Regions from separate parts of the Photorhabdus machadonis genome, predicted to be linked through region 3. Evidence: riboswitches for the same ligand, from Rfam matches in the RefSeq annotation. Region 3 holds a riboswitch; each other region holds the start of a gene.
The links. Region 3 has a riboswitch for thiamine pyrophosphate ahead of thiD (bifunctional hydroxymethylpyrimidine kinase/phosphomethylpyrimidine kinase). Riboswitches for the same ligand answer to the same signal wherever they lie in the genome.

Region 1: it holds a riboswitch for thiamine pyrophosphate, as region 3 does, so the genes downstream of both, thiC (phosphomethylpyrimidine synthase ThiC) here and thiD (bifunctional hydroxymethylpyrimidine kinase/phosphomethylpyrimidine kinase) in region 3, are expected to answer to the same signal.
Region 2: it holds a riboswitch for thiamine pyrophosphate, as region 3 does, so the genes downstream of both, thiB (thiamine ABC transporter substrate binding subunit) here and thiD (bifunctional hydroxymethylpyrimidine kinase/phosphomethylpyrimidine kinase) in region 3, are expected to answer to the same signal.

What each region holds. Positions count from the first base shown of each region.
Region 1 is NZ_CP199761.1:503,527-511,048, reverse strand. Features, by position in the region: gene nfi (deoxyribonuclease V) at 5-673, opposite strand; gene hemE (uroporphyrinogen decarboxylase) at 678-1,742, opposite strand; gene nudC (NAD(+) diphosphatase) at 1,850-2,617, opposite strand; partial or broken gene ACUN2T_RS02485 (HAD family hydrolase) at 2,723-3,381, shown strand; TPP riboswitch at 3,437-3,562, shown strand; gene thiC (phosphomethylpyrimidine synthase ThiC) at 3,671-5,599, shown strand; gene thiE (thiamine phosphate synthase) at 5,592-6,230, shown strand; gene ACUN2T_RS02470 (HesA/MoeB/ThiF family protein) at 6,253-7,002, shown strand; gene thiS (sulfur carrier protein ThiS) at 6,999-7,199, shown strand; gene ACUN2T_RS02460 (thiazole synthase) at 7,201-7,522, shown strand, end outside.
Region 2 is NZ_CP199761.1:4,748,654-4,756,175, forward strand. Features, by position in the region: gene ACUN2T_RS22825 (hypothetical protein) at 55-255, opposite strand; gene thyA (thymidylate synthase) at 430-1,224, opposite strand; gene lgt (prolipoprotein diacylglyceryl transferase) at 1,221-2,096, opposite strand; gene ptsP (phosphoenolpyruvate--protein phosphotransferase) at 2,172-4,418, opposite strand; gene rppH (RNA pyrophosphohydrolase) at 4,428-4,958, opposite strand; TPP riboswitch at 5,072-5,177, shown strand; gene thiB (thiamine ABC transporter substrate binding subunit) at 5,249-6,262, shown strand; gene thiP (thiamine/thiamine pyrophosphate ABC transporter permease ThiP) at 6,238-7,522, shown strand, end outside.
Region 3 is NZ_CP199761.1:2,321,585-2,329,106, forward strand. Features, by position in the region: gene yddG (aromatic amino acid DMT transporter YddG) at 1-769, shown strand, start outside; gene yidA (sugar-phosphatase) at 835-1,641, opposite strand; gene ACUN2T_RS11110 (helix-turn-helix domain-containing protein) at 1,733-2,116, opposite strand; gene ACUN2T_RS11115 (PhoP/PhoQ regulator MgrB) at 2,443-2,586, shown strand; gene ACUN2T_RS11120 (amino acid permease) at 2,757-4,136, shown strand; gene pagP (lipid IV(A) palmitoyltransferase PagP) at 4,206-4,829, opposite strand; gene cspE (transcription antiterminator/RNA stability regulator CspE) at 5,419-5,628, shown strand; TPP riboswitch at 5,744-5,836, shown strand; gene thiD (bifunctional hydroxymethylpyrimidine kinase/phosphomethylpyrimidine kinase) at 5,878-6,678, shown strand; gene fbaB (class I fructose-bisphosphate aldolase) at 6,799-7,522, opposite strand, start outside.

The DNA.
Region 1 (7,522 bases), 1.8 Mb from region 3:
GAATTTAAGGATTTTTCTGCATCATTTGTTCAAAAAACGCCCTATTTGAGGCGATACCATCCGCCCAACGGGTAGTTTCAGGTAGACGATAACCTCTCACACAACGCTCTACCCATAGCAATGCACTATCAAGACTGATTCTGTGTCCTGTAGAAATATACAATGGATTACAACGTTTTTTACTGCGCCATACCCAACCAATCTGCTCCTCTTTATCAATCAAAGGCTGATAACTGCCGGGTTGCTCATTCAATGGTTCACTTTCACCACATAAACGACGTTTTGCCACACCAATCGTAGGTACATGCGCCAATAAACCAAAATGGCTGGCAACACCTAAACGACGTGGATGAGCGATACCATGGCCGTCCACCATGACCAGGTCAGGTGTGTGTTTCAGCAATTGCCAGGCAGCCATCAATGCAGGGTATTCACGGAAAGAGAGTAAACCAGGGATATAAGGAAGCGTAGTTTCAATTCGGGCTATCTGATACTCCACCAGTTCAAGGGCAGGATAAGAGAGAACAGCGATAGCGGCACGGGTAACCGTTCCTTGCTGTTCAAAGCCCACATCAGCACCAGCAATCAATTTTGGTGAGGAAAAATCATCATGACGAATGACTTGTTGAGCCTTTTCTATTTGTTCCTGACGTAATGCTTTCGTGTTAATCATATTTTTACTGATGATATTTAGCTGAAAGTTTATGTACCGCTTCAACAAATACACCAGCATGTTCCGGCGGTACATCTTGATGGATACCATGACCAAGGTTAAAAACATGACCAGAACCCACACCAAAACCTTGCAAAATTGTCGAAACTTCCTGCTTAATCCGCTCTGGAGCGGCGTATAACATAGATGGATCCATATTGCCCTGCAAAGCCACTTTATTCCCCACACGACGGCGCGCATCAGCAATATCTGTCGTCCAGTCCAAACCCAAGGCATCACAACCCGTTTCAGTCATTGCTTCCAGCCATTGCCCGCCACCTTTGGTAAACAATGTTACTGGCACACGGCGGCCTTCATTTTCACGGATCAGGCCATCAACAATTTTGTGCATATAACGCAGGGAAAACTCGCGATAATCCCGACCTGTCAGCACGCCTCCCCAAGTATCGAAAATCATCACGGACTGAGCACCCGCTTTAATCTGGGCATTAAGGTAAAGGGTAACGCTGTCTGCCAGTTTATCCAGCAATAAGTGCATGACGGCGGGTTCGGCATACATCATTTTTTTGATTTTAGTGAATGCCTTACTACTACCGCCTTCCACCATATAAGTCGCCAGTGTCCACGGGCTACCGGAAAAGCCAATCAAAGGAACCTGACCCGCCAGAGCCTTACGGATTGTACGCACTGCATCCATCACATAACCCAGTTCCATTTCAGGATCAGGAACCGGCAGTTTTTCCACATCAGCACGACTTAAAATAGGGAATTTAAAACACGGGCCTTCACCTGCCTCAAAATAGAGTCCCAACCCCATTGCATCAGGAATAGTGAGAATATCAGAGAAGAGAATTGCCGCATCCAGCGGATAACGTCGCAAAGGTTGCAAAGTGACTTCGCAGGCAAGTTCAGTGTTTTTACATAAAGCAATAAAATCACCTGCTTCAGCACGAGTAACTTTATACTCAGGCAAGTAGCGGCCCGCCTGACGCATCATCCATACAGGTGTAACATCAACGGGTTGGCGTAGTAAGGCTCGCAAATAGCGGTCGTTTTTCAACTCATTCATGACAGGCTCCGTTTATTGATTGGCCGCAATATTATCTGACTGCAATGATTAGACACCATTGTAACATGACAGATAGATCTCTCCCGTTAATTGCGCCAAACTGTATATTATGCATTTCGGCACAGACCAACTGTATCTTCAATCAACCGACGGGCAATAGTATTATGCGGTGGAATTAATGGTAGTTGATCATAACGGTACCAATTTGCACTGATCAATTCTTTCGGATCATGGCGGATCTCACCGCTATCATAATCAGCCAGAAATGCCATCATCAGTGAATGCGGGAAAGGCCATGGTTGAGAAGCCACATAGCGTAAGTTGCGGATTTTAATATTACTCTCTTCCATGACTTCTCGGGATACAGCTTCTTCAAGTGTTTCACCTACTTCAACAAACCCAGCAAGCACTGTATATATGCCACCACGATGGCGCTGATGCTGAGCCAGTAAAATCTGATCATCACGACGAATACCGACAATAATACAAGGCGCAATCTGCGGATAATAACGCTCATGACAATGGTTACACAGACAAGCCCATTCACTGACACTGTGGTTCATTTCATTGCCACAATAACCACAATATTGATGGGAACGATAAAACTCTGCTAGCTGTACTCCCCGGCCAGCTAATTGAAACAATCCGTGATCATTTGAAGCAATTTGCCGTAGCGAAACCATATCGGAAGACATTTCTTGACGAATAAGCCAAACTTTCTCGCCCTGCCATTCACCGATAGGCAATGCTATTTTTCCTTGCAGTAACCATTGAGTCGCTATTCCAAAAGGTAATTCACCTTTTGGGAGCCAAATACGATTCTCATCGCTGACAATCCACCAGCCTCGTTCTATACCTGTTACTTGTTGCTGCATCATCATTATGGCATCTTATTTATTACAAATATCTGTATAAATCATACGCTTTTTAGTCAAAAAAAGAGTATTTTTGTTACTGTTTATCATAAGGAACACAATACCATGTCACAACTGCTTGCAGTATTTGATCTGGATGACACCTTAATCTCCGGTGATTCCAGCGCTATATGGACAGAGTTTCTATGGGAAAAAAGCATCATTACTGATCCAAGTTTTATTGAAGCAGATAAAAAAATGATGGCTGATTACAGCGCCGGTTCACTGGATATGAGTCATTATCTGGCATTTAGCCTGCAAACACTGCATCAAGTTTCACAAGAACAAGTTGATCTTTGGTTGAGTTTGTTAAAGAAAAAATCAGACCTCGATTTTATCCACAAGCCAAAGCGCTAGTTGCAGAGTATCAACAGCAACAAATTCCGGTCATTATTATCTCAGCCACTGTCTCTTTTATTGTGAAAAAGATTGCTACCGAATTAAATATTCACACTGCACTAGGCATTGATATGGTGATGGAAAATGGCTGTTATACCGGCCAAATAGACGGTATTGCGACTTTTCGTGAAGGTAAAGTCAAACGGATCAAACAGTGGCTGGAACAACAAAATAGTTATCCTGAAATTATCCGTTTTTACAGTGATTCAATTAATGATCTACCAATGTGTCAATTTGCCGATGAGGTAATTACTATCAATGCCGATACACGTTTAAAAGCCGAAGCACAACAACAAGGCTGGCAACAATTAACCTGGTCATTGTAAATATTTTCAATCAGTAAGAGTTGTAGTTTTCATAATCCCTTCTATACTACTGTTTACTTTCTTGTCGGAGTGCCTAGCGTAAGCTGTTTTATCGCAGCATACACAGGCTGAGACCGTTAATTCGGGATCCGCGGAACCTGATCGGGTTAAGACCCGCGAAGGGAACAAGAGTAATCAAGCGCTGTCGGATAACTCAGTTTTCTTACCAAGAGTCTATCCAGCCACCAATCATTACTCCCTGCGAGCTCCAGACAAGCAATTTTCCCAATAACACGGTTAGGAATTTGCTATGTCTAATAATATTGTTATCCCTGCAACCGATATTTCACCAAAACCCAGCCCAGCACGCCCACGTAAAGCTCAACGCGATGCCGCTCAGGAATTTATTAATTCTATTCAAGGCGTCGCGTTCCCTAATTCACGACGAATTTATCTCCAAGGTTCACGTGACGATATCCAAGTCCCAATGCGGGAAATTCAGTTATCACCTACTTTGATCGGTGGAACAAACGAAGAACCGCAATATGAGGAAAACGAAGCTATCCCTGTTTACGATACTTCCGGCGCTTATGGCGATCCTGATTCCATGCTGAATGTGCATGTTGGGTTAACTAAACTGCGCCAGCAATGGATCGACGAACGTCAAGATACAGAACCCGTTACTGCCCTCAGCTCTGATTTTACTCAGCAACGTCTGGCGGATGCTGGTCTCGATCATTTACGTTTTAATAACCGCCCTCATCCATTAAAAGCCGGTAAAGGCAAACGCGTGACTCAATTGCACTATGCCCGTAAAGGCATCATCACACCGGAAATGGAGTTTATCGCACTACGGGAAAATATGGGGCGTGAACGTATCCACGGCGATGTACTACGCCAACAACATGCCGGGCAAGGCTTCGGTGCTCAGTTGCCAGAAAATATCACACCAGAATTTGTCCGTCAGGAGGTCGCTGCTGGCCGGGCGATTATTCCTGCCAATATCAATCATCCTGAATCAGAACCCATGATTATTGGTCGTAATTTTCTGGTGAAGGTTAATGCTAATATCGGTAACTCTTCAGTCACCTCTTCTATTGAGGAAGAAGTAGAAAAGTTAATCTGGTCTACCCGTTGGGGAGCGGATACGGTAATGGATCTCTCCACTGGCCGTTATATCCACGAAACCCGCGAATGGATCTTGCGTAATAGCCCGATTCCTATCGGTACAGTCCCCATTTATCAGGCTCTGGAAAAAGTTAATGGCGTAGCGGAAAACCTCACCTGGGAAATGTTCCGTGATACCTTGCTGGAACAAGCTGAACAAGGGGTGGATTACTTCACCATTCATGCTGGTGTATTACTGCGCTATATACCGATGACAGCCAAACGCCTCACCGGAATTGTTTCCCGCGGGGGTTCAATCATGGCGAAATGGTGTCTATCTCATCATCAAGAAAGCTTCCTCTACCAACATTTCCGTGAAATTTGTGAACTCTGCGCTGCTTATGATGTTTCTCTATCACTGGGAGACGGTTTACGACCCGGCTCTATTCAAGATGCCAATGATGAAGCGCAGTTTGCAGAACTGCACACATTAGGTGAACTGACTAAAATTGCCTGGGAATATGATGTTCAGGTGATGATCGAAGGCCCCGGTCATATTCCTATGCAGATGATCCGCCGTAATATGACAGAGGAATTGGAACATTGTCACGAAGCCCCTTTCTATACCCTTGGCCCACTAACAACAGATATTGCACCCGGTTATGACCATTTCACTTCCGGTATTGGTGCTGCCATGATCGGCTGGTTTGGCTGCGCCATGCTCTGTTATGTAACGCCAAAAGAGCACCTCGGCTTGCCAAACAAAGATGATGTTAAGCAAGGGCTAATTACCTACAAAATTGCTGCTCATGCCGCCGATCTCGCCAAAGGTCATCCCGGGGCGCAAATCCGCGATAACGCGATGTCTAAAGCACGTTTTGAATTCCGTTGGGAAGATCAGTTTAATCTGGCGCTTGATCCAGGCACCGCACGTGCCTATCACGATGAAACGCTGCCACAAGCCTCCGGCAAAATTGCGCATTTCTGTTCTATGTGCGGGCCTAAATTCTGCTCGATGAAGATCTCTCAGGAAGTACGCGATTATGCCGCCAGCATGGAACAGATGTCAGAAGAATTCCGCGCCCGCGGTAGCGAGCTATATCACAGTGCGGAGGGAGTCTCTCATGAGTAATCTGCCTAATGCCCCATTTGCCCCGACTGAACACAGATTGGGGCTGTATCCGGTCGTGGATTCACTGGAATGGATTTCCCGCCTGTTAAAGGCAGGAATTACCACTATCCAGTTACGAATCAAAAACCTGCCAGAAGATCAAGTCGAGAGAGAGATTAAGCAAGCCATCACGCTCGGCCATCAATATAACACCCGTTTATTTATTAACGATTACTGGCGACTGGCAATCAAACATGGCGCTTACGGTGTTCATCTGGGACAAGAGGATGTAGATAATGCCGATCTGAATGCAATCCAGGAAGCCGGATTGCGGTTAGGTATTTCCACCCACGATGAACAAGAATTGGCATGGGCAAAATCTTTACATCCATCTTATATCGCCCTCGGCCATATTTTCCCGACGACTACCAAAGCAATGCCCTCTTCTCCGCAAGGGCTCGAAGCACTAAAACAACAGGTAGAAAACACACCGGATTACCCTACTGTCGCTATTGGAGGCATCTCTCTCGAACGTATACCGGATGTTATTGCTACGGGAGTTGGCAGTGTGGCACTGGTCAGTGCGATTACCAAAGCAAAGGATTGGCGTCAGGCAACCGCGCGGTTGCTTCATCTGGTTGAAGGCATTTAGTTGAAGGGATAGAGAGGTTCTTATGCTGAATGATCAAGAATTTATGCGTTACAGCCGACAACTGTTACTCGAAGATATTGGCCCGGAAGGGCAGGAAAAACTGAAATCCAGCCGCGTATTGATTGTCGGACTGGGAGGGCTAGGCGCTCCTGCCTCCCTCTATCTGGCCGGGGCCGGTGTGGGAACAATTTATCTCGCTGATGATGACCAATTGCACATCTCCAATTTACAACGGCAAATCCTTTACCGCACTGAGGATATCCCTTCGGCAAAAGCTGAACTTGCAGCTAATCAACTCAATGCACTGAATCCACTGGTAAAAATAACTGTTCTTAATAAACGTCAAGACGTGGAATCGCTGAAAAAAACCGTAAAACAGGTCGATCTGGTTCTTGATTGCTGTGACAACATGGCAACCCGCCACGCTATCAATGCGGCTTGTGTCGCCACGCGAAAACCCTTAATCAGCGGCAGTGCCATTGGGTTCAGCGGTCAGCTTATGGTGCTTGAGCCCCCTTATTCTCACGGCTGCTATACCTGCCTCTACCCTGATCAGGAAGAACCACAGCGAAATTGCCGAACTGCGGGTGTATTAGGTCCGGTAGTCGGCGTCATCGGCACATTGCAAGCATTGGAGGCCATTAAAATGTTAACCGGGCTTCCCTCTCCGTTGAGCGGCAAACTTCGGCTGTTTGATGGTAAGCAGCAAAGCTGGAGCACGCTACAGCTCAGTCAATCGCAGCAATGCCCAATCTGCGGAGATATGGCATGAAAATTACTATAAATGACCAGCTGATGGAGCTTACCGCGCCTCTGGTTCTACAACAATTACTGGAACAACTTGAACGAACGCAACCGGGAACTGCATTGGCCATTAATCAAACCATTATTCCGCGTTCGAACTGGAGTACGCACCAAGTTAATAACGGGGACAATATCCTTTTGTTTCAGGCTATTGCCGGAGGTTGATATGTTAAAGATCGCGGATACTACTTTTGATTCCCGTTTGTTTACTGGTACAGGCAAATTCGCTCGTTCAGATTTAATGATTCAGGCTATAGCGGCCTCTGGCAGTCAGCTTGTCACGATGGCGATGAAACGCATTGATTTGCAAGGAGGTAATGACGCTATTCTGGTGCCATTACAAAAACTTGGCGTCAAATTGCTGCCAAATACTTCTGGAGCCAAAACCGCAGAAGAGGCTCTGTTCGCAGCCCGTCTGGCCCGTGAAGCATTGGCAACCAACTGGATCAAACTGGAGATCCATCCTGATGTGAAATACTTGCTGCCTG
Region 2 (7,522 bases), 2.4 Mb from region 3:
TATCTGTTCCCTCAATTAATTGAGTAACAAAAGGATTTTTTTTAACTTTATATATCACACCCGACGTTCCCTGCGTCTACAAAGTGCTTCTTCAGGGGTTATTTTTCTACCTTCTATAATGTCTTTCTTAGACAACATTGTGATTTTGAGCAACGCTATCGCCTGTTGTTCCGTGTTTCTATCGGCCAGTTCTCTCTCACTCTCCGCTACTGGTTGAATAATCAATTTAGATACCACGTTATTAGTGACAAACATACTACTCTCAAAATATTCAGGGTTGTTGAGCAGATCTCTGATTTTTTTCTGAGAAATAGTATTTATGGTCTTTTTTCTCCACTTCTGCGTGTCTGTATTTATATCATCAAAATCAAAAGGGAGACAATTTATAATAAATTGTCTCCCCCAGATGTGTTGCTAATAACCGAACAACTAAATAGCAACCGGTGCCTTTATTCCTGGATACGGGTCATAATCGACAACGTCAAAATCATCAAATTTATAATCAAAAAGTGATTCTGGTTTACGCTTTATGACCAGTTTTGGCAGTGAACGCGGCTCACGACTGAGCTGCAATTGTGTCTGTTCCATATGGTTGTTATAAAGATGCGTGTCACCACCGGTCCAGACGAAATCCCCCACTGCCAGATTACACTGCTGTGCCATCATATGAACCAACAATGCATAGCTGGCAATATTGAATGGCAAGCCAAGGAATACATCACAGGAACGCTGGTAAAGCTGGCAAGAAAGTTTGCCATCCGCAACATAAAACTGGAAAAAAGCATGACATGGCGCTAATGCCATTTTATCCAGTTCACCGACGTTCCAAGCCGATACAATGATCCGGCGTGAATCCGGATCGCTTTTAAGCTGTTCCAGTACCGTTTTCAGTTGGTCAATCTGGCGGCCATCTGCCACTCCCCATGCACGCCATTGTTTACCATACACTGGCCCCAAATCGCCGTTTTCATCCGCCCATTCATCCCAAATAGTGACGCTATTTTCATGCAAATATTTGATATTCGTATCACCATTCAGGAACCAGAGAAGCTCATGAATAATCGAGCGAATATGACAACGTTTAGTGGTCACCAGTGGGAAACCATCCTTCAAATTGAAACGCATCTGATGCCCGAAAATGGAGACAGTCCCCGTCCCGGTGCGGTCTGCTTTCGGCGTGCCTTCTTCAAGCACTCTTTTCATTAAGTCCAGATACTGTTTCATTTTACCTTTTGTACCTTATTACCTTGGTGTTTATATGCCCATATCATCATTAATACTCCCGCCAGGATCATTGGAACAGACAGAATCTGTCCCATGCTGATTCCATCGAATAAACCCAGTTGTGCATCTGGTTGACGGAAAAATTCCACTATTATCCTGAAAACACCGTAGCCAATTAAGAACAGACCGGAAACACTGCCCATTGGACGAGGTTTACGGATATATAAATTCAAAATAATAAACAGGACGATCCCCTCTAACGCCATTTCGTAGAGTTGTGAAGGATGACGAGGAAGAACGCCATATTGTTCCAGTATTGATAACAGTGAAGGGTCAGTTGCTGCCAGTGCAATATCTTCACCACGGGAGCTTGGAAACAGCATAGCCCACGGTGTATCCAATGTGACACGTCCCCACAATTCACCGTTAATAAAGTTACCGACCCTCCCCATACCTAAGCCAAAAGGGACTAACGGTGCAATGAAATCAGCAACTTTTAAGAAGTGGCGTTTAGTTCTGCGGCCAAATAACCACATTGCGCAGATAACCCCCATCAAACCACCGTGGAAAGACATTCCTCCATCCCAAACTTTAAACAAATAAAGCGGGTTATCGAGAAAGGCAGGGAGATTATAAAACAGTACGTAGCCAAGACGGCCACCAACAAAGACGCCAACAAATCCCGCATAGAGCAAGTTTTCTACTTCATTTTTTGCCCAACCACTATTGGGTTTCGCGGCCCTGCGTGTCGCCAGCCACATGGCGAATACAAACCCTACCAAGTACATAAAACCATACCAATGAAGGGATATGGGGCCTATTGAAAAAATAACCGGGTCAATATTAGGAAATGCCAGGTAGCTGTTACTCATCGTTCCCCACTTAATATTTAAAATGAATACTCTAAGGCAAATGATCTCGGATCATAACACAGGCAGTTAAGCGGATTAAATTCCGCCTCTGACCAAACCACCAATCCCATGCCGCGCCATAAACGTTGCTGACAACTCCTTTACTCTTACGCTGGTTTCAGCCTGTAGCACTTCGGTCATTAATCGCTCAACCTGAACCCTCTCCAGATGGCGTAATAAATATTTAATCCTTGGCACACTACAACCACTCATACTCAGGCTACGATAGCCAAGGCCTATCAATATCATGGCACCCATAGGAAAACCCGCCATTTCACCACAAATACTGATAGCAAGACCGGCTTGCTGGCTATTTTCAAATACCAGTTTTAATGCCCGAATCACAGCCGGGTGTAGACAATCATAAAGGGAGGCAACATGGGTGTTGTTTCGATCCACTGCCAACAGATACTGTGTCAGGTCATTGGTTCCAATAGAAACAAAATCGACTCTGCTCTTCAGTTGTGGCAAGAGAAAGATGGATGAAGGAACTTCTATCATCACGCCAAGCTGCGGCGTAGGTATCTGATGCGCCAGAATTTGCTCAACTTCCTCTTTCGCCCGGTCTATCAACCTCTTAGCTTCATCAATCTCTTCCATGCTGGTGACCATTGGCAGAAGGATTTTCAAATTACCGCTATTAACATTCGCTCTGAGCATAGCCCTAAGCTGAATGAGAAAAATTTCCGGTTGGTCCAATGTCACCCGTATACCGCGCCACCCCAAACAAGGGTTTTCTTCGCTGATGGGCATGTAAGGCAGTTGTTTATCCGCACCGATATCAAGTGTACGTAATACCACCGGTTTATCGGGAAATAATTGCAGCATCTCCTGATAACGGGCTTTTTGTTCATCTTCTGAAGGGAAACCACTGTGCAACATAAAGGGTATTTCAGTTCGATAGAGACCAACACCATCAATATTATTGCCTATATGTAATTCATATTTCAGGCTCAAACCCGCATTAAGCTGAACAAGAATACGCTCACCACTTTTGAGCCGCGCTTCCTGATCAACATCCCCTTCCGCCAGTTTGCTAAGTGCTTTTTCTTTTTCGATGATCTGTTTATATTCCTGAGAAATTAACGGCTCAGGTTCAATAAAAACGTCTCCTCGGAAACCATCAAGAATCAGCATACGATTGTGCAGGAGTTCCGGCTGGATATCAGCCCCCATAATAGCCGGAATACCCATCGCACGAACCAATATGGCAGAGTGTGAATGCGTTGCGCCATCACGAACAATAACCCCAGCTAATCTTTCCGGCGGCATTTCTGCCAATAGGTTAGCACTCAGTTCATCAGCAACCAGAATAAACCATTCAGGCCACTGATGGCTGACAGTCGGTGAATCATCCAGATGAAACAGTAATCGTTGCCCAAGTGCCCGCAGATCCGATGCCCTTTCCCGCATATAAGCGTCTTGTAAGCTGGCGAATTGCTCTACGTATTTCTCAATAACTTGTTTAACCGCCCATTGCGCAACAGAGCCCTGCCCAATACAAGAAAACAGATCTTGTTTCAATTGAGGATCATTCAAAAGGTAGGAATAGAGATCAAAAATCGCGGCGCTCTCTCTTTGAGAGCTAGTCGTAAAACGCTTACTGAGCCGCCGGCATTCCGCCATCGTATCTTCAAGTGCCTGAATCAGACGAGAACGTTCCGCTGCATGATCCAGGGTTGATGCTTCAAAAATTTGTTCAAGTGAGGGCTGGGAACAATCCTGCCAACCCTGAGCCATGACGATGCCACTGGAAATTGCCAACGCTTTAATTCGTGTCTGCCGGTAGTGACCAAACAAACCCTTAGTCTGAGCCTGAGCAAGGATCACGGCCAGTTGTGTCGCAAGCGTCACCATAAAGGACTCTTCGGTTTCATTAAACAAGCGTTGTTCCTGCTGCTGAACGACCAGAACACCTTGCAACTGACGACGATAAATGACCGGAACCCCTAAAAAAGCGCGGAAGTTATCTTCTTTAACCTGAGGCAGATATTTGAAACTAGGATGACTGCGGACATCCGCCAAATTAATCAGTTCAGATAATTGACCAACTTGTCCAACCACCCCCTCACCAAAAGCCAGGCTGATAATTCTTCCCCGGGGTTTCCTCAATCCTCGGGTTGCCATCAGGTAATAACACTGCCGTTGATGATCAGCAAGGTAGATAGAGCACACATCCGTGCTCATCGCCAGACAAGTTTCATTCACCAATAGCTCAAGCGCTTCGGTCAAATTGGTTGCCATCGCAACTTTTTCAACAATTTCCCGTAAGCGCATAAGCATGGAACTAACCTAACTTCTTTTGCGACGATAAGAATATGAAGAACGTAACAATGATACGTTTTCCTGCATTGGCATAACAACCGAAGCAAATTCTTTCATCACGCGCCGGTAAACATCACGTTTAAAAGAGACAACCTGCCGGACAGGATACCAATAGCTGACCCAGCGCCAACCATCAAACTCCGGGGTATTGCTATGCTGCACATTAATATCTTCTTCATTACAAAGCAGTTGTAATAAAAACCACCGCTGTTTTTGGCCAATACAGACAGGTCTTGTATCCCAACGCACCAAACGCTTGGGTAATTTGTAACGTAACCAATTACGGGTAGAGGCCAAAACGCGTACATCTTTCCGGCCTAAACCCACTTCTTCATACAGTTCCCGGTACATAGCCTGCTCTGGTGATTCCCCCGGATTAATCCCCCCCTGAGGGAATTGCCAAGAATGTTGCCCATAACGCCGGGCCCACAAAACCTGGCCTTGTCGATTACAAATTACAATTCCTACATTCGGGCGGTAGCCATCATCATCGATCACCAGACTACCTCAATAAACTAAATTTGAAAGATGACTGATTGTTTCACACTACCCTCAAGTGGTAAACCTCTATCATTGGACTTTGCAGTAGCTAGCTAAATCTCTACAATAGCGTCATCTCAACGGGGTGCTGGCTGTTTAAAACAGTCTTGCTGAGAGTAAACCCGCCGAACCTGAATCCGGCTAATACCGGCGTAGGGATTTGAGCTGCTAATTGTTTCACAGAAATTATCTTTACGTTTAGCGCGCCCTCAGATCCTTTGCCAATCCTCTTAATTAAGGAGAGCAAAGTGTTTAAGACGTTATTTTCCAAATTAACCATACTGACGGTACTGTCAGCCTTTACTTTGTTATTGAGTCAGGTTGTACAGGCAAAGCCGGTCTTAACTGTCTACACCTATGATTCTTTTGCCACCGATTGGGGACCAGGGCCCGCGATTAAAAAAGCGTTTGAAGCTGAATGTGACTGTGAGCTGAAATTGGTTGCTCTGGAAGATGGTGTATCCCTGCTCAACCGCCTCAGAATGGAAGGAAAGCGCACGGCTGCCGATATTATCCTTGGTCTGGATAACAACTTGATTCACGCGGCTCAACAAACAGGTCTGTTCACTGAAAGCCAAGTGGATACCAGCAAACTGAAACTGCCTGTGCAATGGAAGAACAGCGTATTTATTCCTTATGACTATGGCTACTTTGCCTTCATTTACAACAAAAATACGTTGCCAAATCCACCAAAGAGCATGGATGAACTGATCAACAGTCACAATAACTGGAAAGTGATCTATCAAGATCCCCGTACCAGCACACCGGGGCAAGGTTTGCTGTTGTGGATGCAGAAAATTTATGGTGATGATGCCCCACAAGCCTGGCAAAAACTGGCAAAGAAAACACTGACAGTCACCAAAGGCTGGAGTGAAGCTTATGGTCTGTTCTTAAAAGGTGAAGGCGATCTGGTCCTGAGTTATACCTCTTCACCGGGCTATCACATTTTGTCTGAGAAGAAAGACTATTATGCTGCGGCAACGTTTAGTGAAGGCCATTACCTGCAAATCGAAGTTGCCGCCCAACTGGCCTCCAGCAAGCAACCGGAACTTGCCCAGAAATTTATGCGGTTTATGTTAACTCCGGCTTTCCAACAGGAAATTCCAACCACTAACTGGATGTATCCGGTTATTGATATTCAACTACCCGAAGTTTATTCACAGCTTTCAATACCCGAGAAATCATTACAGTACAATGCGGAAGACGTCGCAAAACACCGTAACCAATGGATTCGTACATGGCAAAACGCTGTCAGCCACTGATAGCCGGATGGCTGCTGCCGGGGGCGATTGCCGCCGGCCTTTTGCTATTGGTCGCTTTACTGACATTCGGCACACTTTGGTTTAACGCACCTGAAAGCGGCGGGTACTTGCTGACAGAAGATCGCTATTTGTGGCACGTAGTACGTTTTACCTTCTGGCAGGCTTTCTTATCGGCAGTATTTTCTGTTACCCCTGCTATCTTTCTTTCCCGGGCACTCTACCGCCGCCATTTTCCCGGCCGAACTTTGTTTCTGCGCCTGTGTGCTATGACGCTGGTTTTGCCGGTACTGGTCGCTCTGTTCGGCATTCTGACTGTCTATGGCCGAGTCGGCTGGCTGGCACAGTTCTGTGAATGGATAGGAGTCAATTATCCTTTCACCCCTTACGGTTTACAGGGCATTTTACTGGCACATATCTTCTTTAATATGCCACTGGCAACACGGCTGTTACTGCAATCACTAGAAAATATTGCGGTGGAACAGCGGCAGTTAGCCGCTCAATTAGGCATGAATGAATGGCAACATTTTCGTTTCGTTGAGTGGCCTTACCTGCGCCGCCAAATCCTGCCAACCAGCGCACTGATTTTTATGCTCTGCTTCGCCAGTTTTGCCACAGTGCTAGCTTTAGGTGGTGGGCCTGCGGCAACAACCGTCGAGCTGGCAATCTATCAGGCGTTAAGCTATGACTACGATCTCGGCCATGCCGCGTTACTGGCTTTGATTCAGCTGACTTGCTGTCTTGGTCTTGTTCTTCTTAGCCAGAAACTTAACGGTGCGCTATCCATCGGCTATAGCAATCAACAACAGTGGCGTAATCCACAGGATACTTTGCTGAGAAAAATCTGTGACAGCGTGTTAATTACCGCAGCATTGTTACTGCTGGTGCCGCCATTGCTGGCTGTTGTCGTGGATGGTCTGAACAGCGGGGTATTCAACGTATTGTGCCAGCCTGCATTGTGGCAGGCGTTTATTACATCCGTTGTGATTGCTTTAGGTGCCGGATTACTGTGTGTTTTGTTCACAATGATGCTACTGTGGAGCAGCCGCGAGTTGTACCTACGTTATTTACCTCGATGGGGACAAATGATGGAAATAAGCGGTTTGCTGATCCTGGCTATGCCCGGCATCGTGCTAGCAACCGGTTTTTTTCTACTCCTTAACGATACTATCGGCCTGCCCCGCTCACCCTACGGCTTAGTGATTTTAACCAATGCACTGATGGCAATTCCTTATGCATTGAAAGTTCTGGATAATCCGATGA
Region 3 (7,522 bases):
TCTTATTTATACTGTTGGCGCAATTTTTCTGGTTTTGCTAATTGGTTTCCCAAAAATCAGCTCTTTTCCCAGAGTCTATTTGTGGCTTGGGAGTTTGTTATTTGTCGGTTATGAAATCTGTTTATCACTCTCATTAGGTTTTGCCAATGATCGTGCTCAGGCAATTGAATTGGGTATGGTTAACTATTTATGGCCAGGGTTTACTGTCTTATTGTCGGTTATAGTTAATAAGCAGAAAGTGAATGGGGGGCTCTATCCTGGTTTGTTATTGTCTATTCTGGGGATTAGTTGGGTGATGAGCGGTGATAATGGCTGGTCATGCAGGCAGATGGTGGAGAATATCCAGAGTAATCCATTAAGCTATGGGCTGGCTTTTGCTGGTGCCATTATCTGGGCGGTGTATTGTAACATTACAAAAATCATGGCGGAGGGTAAAAATGGCATGACGCTGTTTTTTATTCTGACTGCTTTTGCATTGTGGATTCAATACTTCTTCACATCTCCCCCTGGAATGGTGATAACTCTTCGTAGTGTCAGCATATTATTGTTTGCTGGAGCTGCTATTGGTGTGGCGAATGCGGCTTGGACAGTCGCAATCATCAGAGGACATGTTGCATTATTGGCTACGTTATCTTATTTCACGCCGATTATCTCTACCGCTTTTTCATCCTTGTTGCTTAGTATTGCGCTCTCTTTTTCATTTTGGCAAGGTGTGCTAATGGTCACAATCGGATCAATTGTCTGTTGGTTAGCGACCAGAACCAAATAATACCGGTGAAATCAGTGATATCAGGAATAGGTATGAGATGGGGTTCCTTTAGATAATAAATTGCTTTACACGAATTTATTTATAGCTATTGCCACTCCATCTTGTTCATTTGTTGTTGTAATAAACTGAGCGATATCTTTGACACCTTGTTCGGCATTACCCATTGCAACACCAACAGCGGCGAATTCGATCATAGCCAGGTCATTATTATGGTCACCAATACACATAATTTTATCTCTGGTGATACCGAGATGATCAGCAACGGCTTTGACAGCAGTACCTTTATTCACTTCTTTGCTGAGGATTTCCAGAAAATAGGGGCTGCTTTGAATCAGTGTATAGTGTTTATAAGCTTCGGCAGGAATGAAGTTGATGGCATCACTGAGAATATTAGGGTGGTCGATCATCATCAATTTAGTAAAGTGCATCTCACTGTTCATTTCATTGACAGGACAATAAATTAGCGGTGTGTCGGTGAGAAAAGCTTCTCTGACGGTATATGAGCTGATATCACGATTAGCGGTGTATATTTTATTGAATTCTAAAGCGTGAAGATGAACGCCGATTTCGCGGGAGAGCGATTCGAAAAACAGATAGTCCTTAAAATCCAATAAATTTTCCAGCAAATGTTCACCATTGTACGCCTGATGGACAACGCTACCATTATTGCTGATGCAGTAACTGTTGATTTCGTCTAGCGCTAATTCCTGTAAATATCGCTGGATACCGGTAAAAGGCCGGCCAGAAGCCAAAACAATATGAACGCCTTGCTTTTTGGCTTGATGAATAGCTTGTTTGACTGGAGGCGTGATCTGATGGCTCTCATTCAGTAACGTGCCATCAAGATCAATGGCGATCAATTTTATTGACATACCTCTCTCCTGAAAGTCTGACAACTTGATTGTGGTGTGGCTGCGTTTGTTGGGTAATTACCCGTTTACACGGTACTTTCTGGTTGCCGTGTCATGAACAATTGGTGGCGGAATGCAGAGGGAGTTTAACCTCTAGCTCAATATCTGGATTCTGCCGGAAATCATAGGGCGTTATGCCATACTCTTTGCGAAACATATAAGTGAAATGAGATTGTGAGCCAAAGCCAAAATCCAGTGCGATATCAAAAATAGGCAAGGTGCTGTTTCTTAAAAGATGAACAGCGCCGGCCAGACGTCGCTGGCGGATATACTTGCCAAGAGAAATTCCGGTAACTTCCTTGAATATTTTCTGCATGTGCCAAAGCGAATAGCCAGAGTAAGCAGCCAGTTCCTCCAGATGGATTACCCGGCCAAGGTGATTCTCAATCCATTTGCTGAGAGCGTATACAAGTGCTAAGTGATTATCCTGTGGCATTAACAATTTTATTCTGGTTGAAAGTGAAGGGGAGTATACACAACTTTTCCCATTTTTTCTAAAGATGACAACGCGTTGACATAGCGATTCAAATTATAACTGAATGTGATAATTGATTTTTTTGTTCTGGTGAATAGAATCCACATAATGAGTATTTGCTTAAATTCGTTCTGGTACATTGCTGTCATAAAACTGTGAGCCAGTACGGTTTTTTCACAACGAAAATGCATGAGATGAATCTTTTTCCTGTTGCGCTATTGTAAAATATCGTTTTCCAACTTTATTCTTAACATATTGCGTACTGACTGAACTTGAAGGAAACAGAATTGGACATAAAAAAAACCATTGCAATCTTAGTATTACTTGGAATATGTCTGTTCTTGTATTTGTTAGCTTTGGATAGCTACTGTGATCAGGGTGAAAAATTTGATTCAGGTATTTGTTTTGTGACCAGGTATCTGCCTTTCTGATTAGTTGCTGATACTCATCAGCCATTTTCCCGTCATGTATCTGTGCTAACATATGTCTTCAATATCCACCCTTTAAAGCTAGTGTTTTGTTTGCTTTAAATAAAGCAAATAAATGGGAAGCGGTTGTTTTCCCACTAATAATAAAATAAAAGTTGCAGCAAGAGGAAAAGATGGCAGAACAATCGCAGGGATCAACACTTAAACGCGGTCTAAAAAACCGGCATATTCAGCTTATTGCTTTGGGGGGGGCAGTCGGTACAGGGTTATTTCTCGGTATTGCGCAAACCATCAAAATGGCAGGTCCCTCCGTAATTTTAGGCTACGCTATCGCAGGCTTTATCGCATTTCTGATTATGCGTCAGTTGGGGGAGATGGTGGTTGAAGAGCCTGTAGCGGGGTCGTTTAGTCATTTTGCTTATAAATATTGGGGGGATTTTCCCGGTTTTTTATCCGGCTGGAATTACTGGATGATGTTTACTCTGGTCGGAATGGCAGAATTGACGGCTGTAGGGATGTATATTCATTACTGGTGGCCTGATATTCCTACTTGGGTTTCTGCTACGGTATTTTTTGTCCTCATCAATACGGTAAATTTAATTAATGTCCGGTCATATGGTGAGACCGAATTCTGGTTTGCTATCATTAAAGTGACAGCTATTATCTGCATGATTGTTTTTGGCGCTTACCTGTTGGTCAGCGGTAATGGCGGGCCACAGGCCAGTATTGCTAATCTTTGGCAATATGGCGGTTTTATGCCTAATGGGATCTCCAGCCTTATCATGGCAATGGCTGTGATTATGTTCTCTTTTGGTGGGTTGGAACTGGTAGGTATTACCGCAGCGGAAGCGGAAAATCCACGTATCAGTATTCCCAAGGCAACCAATCAGGTGGTATACAGAATATTGATTTTCTATATTGGTTCTCTGACCGTGTTGTTGTCGCTTTATCCATGGGGCAATGTTATTGAAGGTGAAAGCCCATTTGTCATGATTTTTCATAACCTGGATAGTTTCTGGGTGGCTAATGTTCTGAATGTTGTTGTTCTGACTGCCGCATTGTCCGTTTATAACAGCGGTGTGTATTGTAACAGTCGGATGCTGTACGGTTTAGCAAAGCAAGGTAATGCACCCAGAATGCTGAAAAAAGTTAATGAGGGTGGTGTTCCTACCAAAGCAATCGTAATGTCTGCATTGGCTACGTCAATTGGTGTCTTGATTAACTATGTCATGCCGGGTAAAGCATTTGAATTATTGATGGCGCTGGTGGTGACAACACTGGTTATTAACTGGGTCATGATCTGTATGGCGCATTTAAAATTCCGGGCAAAGAAAGTCAAAGAGGGGGTAGAACCTTCATTTAAAGCATTCTGGTACCCGTTTAGTAATTATCTGTGTCTGGTTTTCTTGGTCTTTATACTGGTCATTATTTTGATGATGGACAGTATTCGTATTTCAGTCATTCTGATGCCATTTTGGATTGGTATATTATGGCTTGGGTTTCTCATATCCCATTCCCGCAATAATAAAATGGAAACCATGAACCAGGGATAACGTATACCTGGTTCATCTCGATAAGGATACCAGGCTGATGTCACCCACAGCCTGGTATTTTTTATCTGGTTACCATTGCCAGCGTAACCAGGCGAAGAGTACGTTACCGTTATTATATGTGCCGGGAATGTATGTCCCCTGAAACGATAACCGATCGTATTCTATGGAGAATAGCGGTAGTGGGAGTGGGATAGGAACATAGTAATAATCATGGCGGGCTGTGACACTTAAAGTGAAACCAATACCCATTCGAAAGCCATCTAAATCACCGGGTATCCACATTTTCTGAAACCCATAACCAACGATGGGTTCCAAACGGTTATGAGAATCCATAAAAGCCATAGCATAGAGAGAATGCCAGTCATTGTCTTCGTCGTAACGGTATTTACCATAACCGAAACCCCAGGGCTGCTCATTATATTTGTCAATTTTTTCTTCATCGTAGGTAAATCTGTTATGCCAAGTAATTACCGGCAGATAAAGTTCATTGCTGGGAGTATCCCAAGTGAGAGCGACATTATTGTTGAATTTTCCCCATAAACTGTCTGAACTGTTGCTATAACTGGTCTGTGTATGGGATTCCGTGGTTGTTAATGATTGATTGGTGGTATTTGCCGTTGTTGCGAACACTGTTCCAGCTGAGACGAGAAAAGTTACTGGTAAGGCACAGGCTGCGGTTAAATCAAACTTCATTATTTATTGCTCCAATTTCCCGGCGACATAAATTGGGAAGATCCTTTGCGTCACGAAAAATATGACAAACATCTAAATTCAAGAATTCTACTCTTGCTATTTTAAATAAAACTTAAACGAGAAATTAATATTAAGATGTTATATGTATTAAATGAGTATATTTAATACTGATATCTAGACTGACGAATATTGGGAAATGTGCTGACTCTTTCTTTCACTCAAAGAGGGGGTGATTCTCGCTTGTAGACAGACCATAGATATAAAGACTCTAATAATAAGACAGACAAAATAAATTAAAATTATTTATATTATTTGGGATTTTGTTGAGTGGATAAACTGTAAGCTAATTAGGATAACCTTGGATTTTCAAATTTTTGCGGTTATGTTAAACAATAATTGTTGTTAAGAATTTTAAATATGTGCGTTAGCTCCATAGCTGATAAAAAATGGCTTGCCATCATATTAAGAATATGTGATAAATCGTTCGAGTAAACGAGGTACGGTTCTGTTAATAGCAGCAACTCGCTCTGGTTTTTATGTTGCGCCGAACGGCGAATTAGAATTAAGTGATCCAAAGGAAATTCTTAAAATGGCAAAAATCACTGGTACTGTAAAGTGGTTCAACGAATCTAAAGGTTTTGGTTTTATTACTCCAGCTGATGGCAGCAAAGATGTGTTTGTACATTTTAGCGCTATTCAGAGCGAAGGGTTTAAAACTTTGGCAGAAGGTCAAAAAGTTGAGTTTGAAATTCAGGACGGTCAGAAAGGTCCTTCTGCGGCAAACGTCACAGCAGCATAACTTCTTTTTGTCAATCATCTTGAATTGACGAAGTAAATTTGTTGTCTTAATTGGTTTTTTATTGGCAACAATGACATACCGATATCACCCTGTTGGTTATCTAATAGGGTGTTTTTGTTTTGACTCGGGGTGCTCTTCACTGAGCTGAGATGAACCCGTAATACCTGATCTGGATAATGCCAGCGTAGGGAAGTCAAGGTGTCTTTTTCCTGATACCTGCTTTACTTTTGCTGGTGGGAAGGCGTACCTATGGTAAGAATCAATTCACTGACAATTGCCGGGACTGATCCTAGCGGTGGTGCTGGTATTCAAGCTGATCTAAAAACTTTCTCTGCGCTTGGTGCTTATGGCGCAACAGTAATGACAGCTCTCGTTGCACAAAATACGCATGGCGTACAATCTGTTTATGACATAGATCCTGCTTTCGTTGCAGCACAGCTTGATTCTGTGCTGTCAGATATCAGAATCGATAGCGCCAAGATAGGCATGTTATCTAACGCGGCCAATGTTGCAGTAGTTGCAGATGCCATAAGCCGTTATTCAGTACCTTATGTTGTATTGGATACGGTGATGATTGCGAAAAGCGGTGCTCTGTTGCTGGCACCGGAAGCGGTTTCTGCGGTTGTTGAACGGCTATTACCGAAGGTTTCGTTGATGACGCCGAATTTACCGGAAGCGGCGACCATATTGAGATGCTCTGTAGCAGAAACCGAAGCAGACATGCAAAAACAAGGACGTGAATTATTATCACTGGGATGCGAAGCGGTTTTACTTAAAGGCGGACATCTTACCGACTGTGAAAGCCCTGATTGGCTATTTACGGGGAATGGAGAATGGCGTTTCACTGCTCCCAGAATCAAGACTCGTCATACTCATGGTACAGGATGTACTCTCTCTGCGGCATTAGCGGCTTTGCGTCCACGTTATCCGAATTGGCAGACAACGCTTCCTGTTGCCAAATCTTACCTCCAGGCGGCATTAGAACAGGCGGATTATCTGGACGTCGGAACCGGAATTGGGCCTGTACATCATTTTCATCGGTGGTGGTGAGGGGCGTGATTCGGTGATAATGAGTCATGAAGGGTAAGATGCCTGTGCTATGAGAGCAATATGGCTCAGAATGTCTAATGTCTTCACGATTTTATTCATCATCACCGATGACAAGCCTTGTTAAGCGATAGTCACTTGTTGATCCAGATAGACATCTTGAACCGCGTTAATCAGTTCAACCCCCTCTTTCATGGATTTTTTGAAAGCCTTACGACCGAGGATCAACCCCATACCACCTGCACGTTTATTAATGACGGCGGTACGAATTGAATCACTCAAATCATTATCACCGGATGCGCCGCCTGAGTTAATCAAGCCGGCACGACCCATGTAGCAATTAGCTATCTGATAACGAACCAGATCGATTGGGTGATCGGTGGTCAAATTGGAGTAAACGCGTTTATCTGTATGACCAAAACCAATCGCAGTATAGCCGCCATTATTTTCAGCCATTTTCTGTTTAACGATATCGGCACCGATAGTGGCGGCTAAATGGTTAGCCTGGCCGGTTAAATCTGCGCTGGCGTGATAATCCACTCCCTCTTTTTTGAAAGCGGAGTTACGCAGATAGGCCCATAATACCGTGACCATGCCTAATTCATGCGCTCGTTCAAAGGCTGCTGAAATTTCTTCAATTTGACGACGTGATTCAGCAGAGCCGAAGTAAATAGTTGCACCAACGGCTACCGCACCCATCTCAAATGCCTGTTCAACGCGGGTATATAAAGTTTGATCATATTGAGCAGGATAACTCAATGTTTCATTGTGGTTCAGTTTAACCAGAAACGGGATCTTATGAGCATAGCGACGGGAAACTGCGGATAACACGCCATAAGTAGAGGCG